Linked DNA regions of Actinomadura luzonensis. The protein of the gene in region 1 interacts with the protein of each later gene in a pairwise test. Links are inferred from orthologs where the notes say so. Each region holds a gene or a part of one and is shown in the gene's direction. Other genes may lie near its edges.

Region 1 (3,393 bases):
GGAGCGACGCTCGCGCAGGTCACCGGGGTCGCCGAGGCGGCGCGCGCGGCCGAGTGGAACCGGGTGCTGCACCGCATGTTCCAGCAGGCGGTGTCGGCCGAGATCACCGTGCGCTACATGCTGCGCGGGGCCGGGGGGCTGGCGTGGTGGCCGTCGTTCCGGCGGCACATGGGCGAGTGCGACGCGCTCGTCTACGGCGAGATCGCGCGGCGGCGGCGTTGCGGCGACGACCGCGACGACGTGCTGGGGGCGCTGATGCGGGCCCGCGACGAGCGCGGCGCGCGGCTGACCGACCGGGTGCTGCGCGACCAGGTGATGAGCCTGTTCGCCGGGGCGCGCACCACCACGGCGACGGGGCTGGCGTGGTTGTTCGAGCGGGTGGCGCGCCATCCCGACGTGCTGCGGCGGGTGGCCGAGGGCGACGAGGCGTACGCGGACGCGGTGTGCTACGAGGCGTTGCGGGTGCGTCCGCCGGTGGCGTTCTTCGGGCGGGCGCTGCGGCGTCCGGTCGAGCTGGGCGGGCGGACGGTGCGGCCCGGCACGGCGGTCATCGTGCACATACGGGCGTTGCACCACCATCCCGGCCTTTATCCCGACCCGGCGGCGTTCCGCCCCGAGCGCTGGCTCGGCCGGCGGCCCGGAGGCTACGGATGGATGCCGTTCGGCGGCGGGCGGCGCACCTGTGTCGGCGACCGGATGGCGTTGGCGCTGATGGCCGCGTTCCTGCGGGTGTTCGCCGAGTCGGTGACGATCGCGCCGGGCGTGCCGGGCGACGAGGCCGTGCGGTGGCTGGCGATCTCGAACGTGCCCGGCGACGACTGCCGCCTCGTCCTGACCCCCCGCTGAGCCGGTGCCGCCGCGGCCCGCACTACCATCACCTGCGTGTCGAGCGAAGTGAACGAGCAACGATCGGAGCCGACGTCCATGCAGCAGGAGCCCGAAATGTCGCGGCAGGAGATCGAGTCCGTGCAGCGGGAGATCGCCCGGGAGCTCCAGGTGAGCCCGTCCTTCGACGCCGCGCAGGAGATCGAGCGCCGGGTGGCCTTCCTCGCCGACCGGCTCATCGCCGGCGGCCTGCGCGCGCTGGTGCTGGGCGTCAGCGGCGGCGTCGACTCCTCGACCACCGGCCGGCTGTGCCAGCTCGCCGTCGAGCGGGTGCGCGCCACGGGCCGGGAGGCGACGTTCTTCGCGATGCGGCTGCCGTACGGCGTGCAGGCCGACGAGCACGACGCCCGGCTCGCGCTGGAGTTCATCCGCCCCGACCAGGTGCTGACCGTCGATGTGCGGCCCGCGAGCGACGCCGCGCTGGAGGCGCTGCTGGCCGGCGGCCTGGCCTTCCGCGACGACCGGCAGCAGGACTTCGTGCTCGGCAACATCAAGGCCCGCCAGCGCATGATCGTCCAGTTCGCGGTGGCGGGGGCGCGGGAGGGCCTGGTCGTCGGCACCGACCACGCGGCCGAGGCGGTCTCGGGCTTCTTCACCAAGTACGGCGACGGCGCGGCCGACGTGGTGCCGCTCACCGGCCTCACCAAGCGGCGCGTCCGGGCGCTGGCCGAGGCGCTGGGGGCGCCGTCCGCGCTGGTCTGGAAGACCCCGACCGCCGACCTGGAGACCCTGAGCCCGGGCCGGCCCGACGAGGAGGCGCTGGGCGTCACCTACGACGACATCGACGACCTCCTGGAGGGCAAGCCGGTCGACGAGGCCGCCTTCGCGATCATGCTCGACCGCTACCGCCGCACCGAGCACAAGCGCCGCCTCCCGATCGCTCCCTGAGCCGTCCGCCTCGCCGTCACAGGCCGGCAAGGGGGCCGACGCGGCGCAGGAGCGTCGCCCTGTGCGAGCCCGCCCCGTCGCGTGCGGCGGGGCGGCGGTGGCATGCTGGGGGCCCGGGCGGGTTCGCCCGGAATGACGGCCCTGGCGGTGACATGGACAACTTCCTTCCCGAGCCCGAGCTCACGGACGCGGCCGCGCGCCTCTACGACGAGGATCTCGCCGACAACGGCTACGTGATGAACCTGTCCCGGTTGTGGGCCTACCAGCCGGACACGCTCGCCGGGCTGTTCGAGCTGGTCGGCGGCGTCGCCGAGGGCGGCGGGCTGACGCCGCGGCAGCGTGCCGTGCTGGTCGCCGCGTGCGCCTCCACCCTGGGCGACTCCTACTGCTCGCTGGCCTGGGGCGCGCGGCTGGCGAAGGCCGCCGGGGAGGAGGCGGCGGCCGGTGTGCTGCGCGGCGACGACTCGGGGCTGGAGGCGGCCGAGCGGGTGATGGCCGCGTGGGCGCGGAAGGTGGCCCGCGATCCCAACGGCACGGGGCCGGCGGACGTCCGGGAGCTGCGGGCGGCCGGGTTCGACGATCGGCAGGTCTTCGCGATGACGGCGTTCGTCGCGCTGCGGCTGGCGTTCTCGACCGTGAACGACGCGCTCGGCGCGCTGCCCGACGCCGAGCTGCGCGCCGCCGCGCCGCCGCTGGTGCGGGCGGCCGTCACGTACGGCCGGCCCCCCGCCACCACCGCGTAGCCCCCGCCGCCTCGGCGTAGTCCTCGCCACTACCGCGTGGCCCGCGCCACCTCGGCGTCGGTCAGCGGGCGGCGGGGGTGAGGCGCCAGAGGGAGGTGACCTCGGCGGTGCGGGCCGCGTGCAGCGGGTCGGTGTCGTCGCGGGCGCGCGGGTGCCCCGGCCGGGTCTGGAGCCGGTCCACCACGCGGAGGCCCGCCGCCGCGAACGCCGCCAGCAGGTCGGCGCGGGTCCGCAGGGCGAGGTGCTCGGCCAGGTCCGACAGGATCAGCCAGCCCTCGCCGCCCGGCTCCAGGTGCCCGGCGAGGCCGTCGAGGAAGCCGCGCAGCATGCGGCCGCCCGGGTCGTAGACCGCGTGGTCCAGGGGCGAGGCGGGCTTGGCCGGCAGCCAGGGCGGGTTGCAGACGACGAGCTGCGCGCGTCCCGGCGGGTAGAGGTCGGCGCACACGACCTCGGCCCGGTCGCCGAGGCCCAGGCGGCGGAGGTTGTCGCGGGCGCAGGCCACGGCGCGCGGGTCCCGGTCCGTCGCGACGAGGCGGCCGACGCCGCGCCGGGCCAGGACGGCGGCGAGCACGCCGGTCCCGGTGCCGATGTCGAACGCCACGTCGGGGCGCCCGGCCAGCGGCGCCCGCGCCACCAGGTCGACGTACTCGCCGCGGGTGGGCGCGAAGACGCCGTAGTGCGGGTGGATGCGGGCGCCCAGGGCGGGCACCTCGATGCCCTTCCTGCGCCATTCGTGCGCGCCGGCGATGCCCAGCAACTCGCGCAGCGACGTCACCGACGGCCCTGTCGCGGGCCCGTACACCTCGGCGCACGCCTGCCGCAGGTCGGGGGCGCGCGGCAGGGGGACGGCGTGGTCGCCGTCGAGCGGCACCAGCAG
Region 2 (3,172 bases), on another replicon or contig:
TCTGGCGCGGGACGGTCAGGCCGACAGCTTCTCGCGGCCCTTACGGCGGCGGGAGGCGAGGATGGCGCGACCGGCCCGGGTGCGCATCCGCAGCCGGAAGCCGTGGGTCTTCGCGCGGCGACGGTTGTTCGGCTGGAAAGTACGCTTGCTCACGGGTGGGCTCCAGGTCGATGGTGCGCCCGGCGGGCGCGGTACACACATGGATGGCCTGCCAAGGAAGCGAGGGCACGCGAAATAGCCGTCGCGTGACAAGCCGACCGTCGTACGTTACGGGGCAAGCCGCTCCCAGGTCAAACCGGACGCGTTATCCACTATTCCACAGGCACGTTATCCCCAGGCCGCACACGTCCACAGTATGTGCACTCAGGTGCCACTAGGCTGTGGACAACGTCTTGAACACAGCTGTGCACATGGCTACTGTCGGCCCTTCTGGAGCCGCGGCAACGCAGCAGCAACACTGTGCACAACTTGTGGAGATCCTGTGGAGGAACGGGGCCCGACGCCCGCCTCCCAGGCTGTGGACAAAGGCGTCCGAAGATCAACAGCGGCCGCCGGCATGTGGACAGACTGGCGCGGGGGCCGCGAGAGGGAGGAGGGGGAACCGCACTGTGAGCAGTGTCGACCTCGGCACGGTATGGGCGAGGGCCCTGGGCAACTTCCTCAACGAGAACGTGCCGATCCAGCAGCGCACCTGGCTGTCGATGGTGCGCCCGATAGCGCTGGCCAACGACACGATCGTGCTCGGCGTCCCCAACGACTTCCTGAAGGACCTCATCGAGGGCAAGCTGCGCCCGCTCGTCGCGCACGCGCTGTCGCAGGAGCTCGGCCGGACGATGCGGCTGGCGGTGATGATCGACACGACGGCTCCCGAGCCGCCCGCCGGCGACGTCCATCAACAGCCTGTGGTCACGGGTTTTCCCCAGGGTGTGGAGAACCAGCCGCGTTTTACACAGCCCGCTCCGCCCCAGCACCAGCAGGCTTCGGAGCCGCCACAGTTCTATTCTCCACAGCCCGAGCCCGAGCGTTCGTCCACAGAATATCCACAGCAGAGCCTGAGTTTTGAACAGGCGCTGCCTTATTCTCCGCCCGGCTCACAGCCTGTGGAGAAAGCTCCGGAGCCGCCGCCGAACCGGTGGGAGGCAAAGAGCAACAAACCCAGCGAACCTGCCCGGCTCAATCAGAAGTACACATTCGAGACATTCGTCATCGGAGCCAGCAACCGCTTCGCGCACGCGGCCGCCGTCGCGGTCGCCGAATCGCCGGCGAAGGCGTACAACCCGCTGTTCATCTACGGCGACTCGGGGCTGGGGAAGACCCACCTGCTGCACGCGATCGGACATTACGCGCAAAGCCTCTACGACGGCGCGCGGGTGAGATACGTGAGCTCCGAGGAGTTCACCAACGACTTCATCAACAGCATCCGCGACCACAAGGCCGACGGCTTCCGGGGCCGCTACCGCGCGATCGACATCCTGCTCGTGGACGACATCCAGTTCCTGGAGGGCAAGGAGCAGACGCAGGAGGAGTTCTTCCACACCTTCAACACCCTGCACAACGCCAACAAGCAGATCGTCATCTCCAGCGACCGGGCGCCGAAGCAGCTCATCACGCTGGAGGACCGGCTGCGCAACCGGTTCGAGTGGGGCCTGATCACCGACGTCCAGCCGCCGGAGCTGGAGACGCGCATCGCCATCCTCAGGAAGAAGGCCATCCAGGAGGGCCTGGCCGCGCCGCCCGAGGTGCTGGAGTACATCGCGAGCCGCATCTCCACCAACATCCGGGAGCTGGAGGGCGCGCTGATCCGGGTCACCGCGTTCGCCAGCCTCAACCGGCAGGGGGTCGACCTGCAGCTCGCCGAGGTGGTGCTGAAGGACCTCATCACCTCCGAGTCCGACACCGAGATCACCATCGCGGCGATCATGGCGGAGACCGCCAACTACTTCGGCATCAGCATCGACGACCTGTGCGGCACCTCGCGCAGCCGGGCGCTCGTCAACGCCCGGCAGATCGCCATGTACCTCGCCCGCGAGCTGACCGAGCTGTCGCTGCCGAAGATCGGCCAGCAGTTCGGCGGCCGCGACCACACCACGGTGATGCACGCCGAGCGCAAGATCCGGTCGCTCATCGCCGAGCGCAAGTCGATGTACAACCAGGTCAACGAGCTGACAATACGCATCAAGCAGACACAGCGTGGATCTTGAGCTTTATGCACAGCCTGTGGATAACACTGTGGAGCAGCGGAAACGTCGAAAGAAGGCGTCTCGGCGCCCGGCAATGCACGGAAAAATCCACCCACAAGGGCTGGGGACAAAGGTGGGGACATCTGGGGGAAACCTGGGGACAGCCAGTGGATAACGTGTGGACAGCGTGTGCACAACCGATCTGGTGCTCCAGAACCGCCTCTTCTACCCCGTGGATAACCTGTGGAAACATCGTGGATAACCCCGGGTTCTCGGTGGATGAAGGGACCATGATCTGGGGACGGCCTGTGGGGAAAGTTTCGTCGTCCCCAGGCACCCCGAGTTACCCCCAGGCGTCACACACAGCCCCGGTGGATGAATTCAGCCCTGCTGACCAGGCAGAACGCAGGTTGTCCACAGTTTCCACAGCCCCTAGTGTGATGACCTCTTCTATCTCTAACTAAGAAACTCAAAGACCCATAGTTGGGCTCCTGCCCGAGCGCGAGTGCGGGAGGGTGGATCCTTGAATCAACGACAGACCCAGGAGGCCGATCACCGTGATGTTCCGAATCGAGCGAGACGTCCTCGCTGAGGCGGTGGCATGGACGGCACGCAGCCTCCCGGCGCGGCCGTCGGTGCCCGTCCTCGCCGGCATGCGCCTGGAGGTCACCGAGGACCAGCGGCTGAAGCTGTCCGGCTTCGACTACGAGGTCTCCGCCGAGGTGACGCTGGAGCTGCACACCGGCGAGGCCGGGGTCGTCCTGGTCTCCGGCAAGCTGCTCGCCGAGATCACCCGCGCGCTTCCCGCACAGCCTGTGGACTTCGTGGTGGACGGCGCCAAGGCCGTCGTCACGTGCGGCAGCGCCCGGTTCACCCTCCTCACCATGCCTGTGGAGGACTACCCGTCCCTGCCCGCCATGCCCCCGGCCGCCGGCCGGGTCGGCAGCGACGTGTTCGCCGGGGCCGTCGCCCAGGTCGCCGTCGCCGCCGGG

Evidence for each region. The genes of interacting proteins can lie anywhere in the genome.
Region 2: the proteins of nadE (region 1) and dnaA interact in binary tests that used the Escherichia coli proteins (3 or more experiments, as listed by UniProt). The link is inferred for Actinomadura luzonensis from one-to-one orthologs.

Annotation. Positions count from the first base shown.
Region 1 is NZ_JAKRKC020000003.1:1,153,569-1,156,961, forward strand. Bases 1-2,857 are described here. They hold nadE (NAD(+) synthase), read left to right. Parts: upstream 1-942; coding sequence 943-1,773; downstream 1,774-2,857. Other genes in these bases: MF672_RS50450 (cytochrome P450), read left to right, coding at 1-846; MF672_RS50460 (carboxymuconolactone decarboxylase family protein), read left to right, coding at 1,926-2,516; MF672_RS50465 (methyltransferase), read right to left, coding at 2,578-2,857. Outside these bases: more of MF672_RS50465, read right to left, coding at 2,858-3,393. UniProt on the Escherichia coli protein: Catalyzes the ATP-dependent amidation of deamido-NAD to form NAD. Uses ammonia as a nitrogen source.
Region 2 is NZ_JAKRKC020000001.1:2,236,821-2,239,992, forward strand. The notes cover bases 1-2,904. They hold dnaA (chromosomal replication initiator protein DnaA), read left to right. Parts: upstream 1-608; coding sequence 609-2,201; downstream 2,202-2,904. Other genes in these bases: rpmH (50S ribosomal protein L34), read right to left, coding at 16-153; dnaN (DNA polymerase III subunit beta), read left to right, coding at 2,738-2,904. Outside these bases: more of dnaN, read left to right, coding at 2,905-3,172. UniProt on the Escherichia coli protein: Plays an essential in the initiation and regulation of chromosomal replication. Binds in an ATP-dependent fashion to the origin of replication (oriC) to initiate formation of the DNA replication initiation complex once per cell cycle.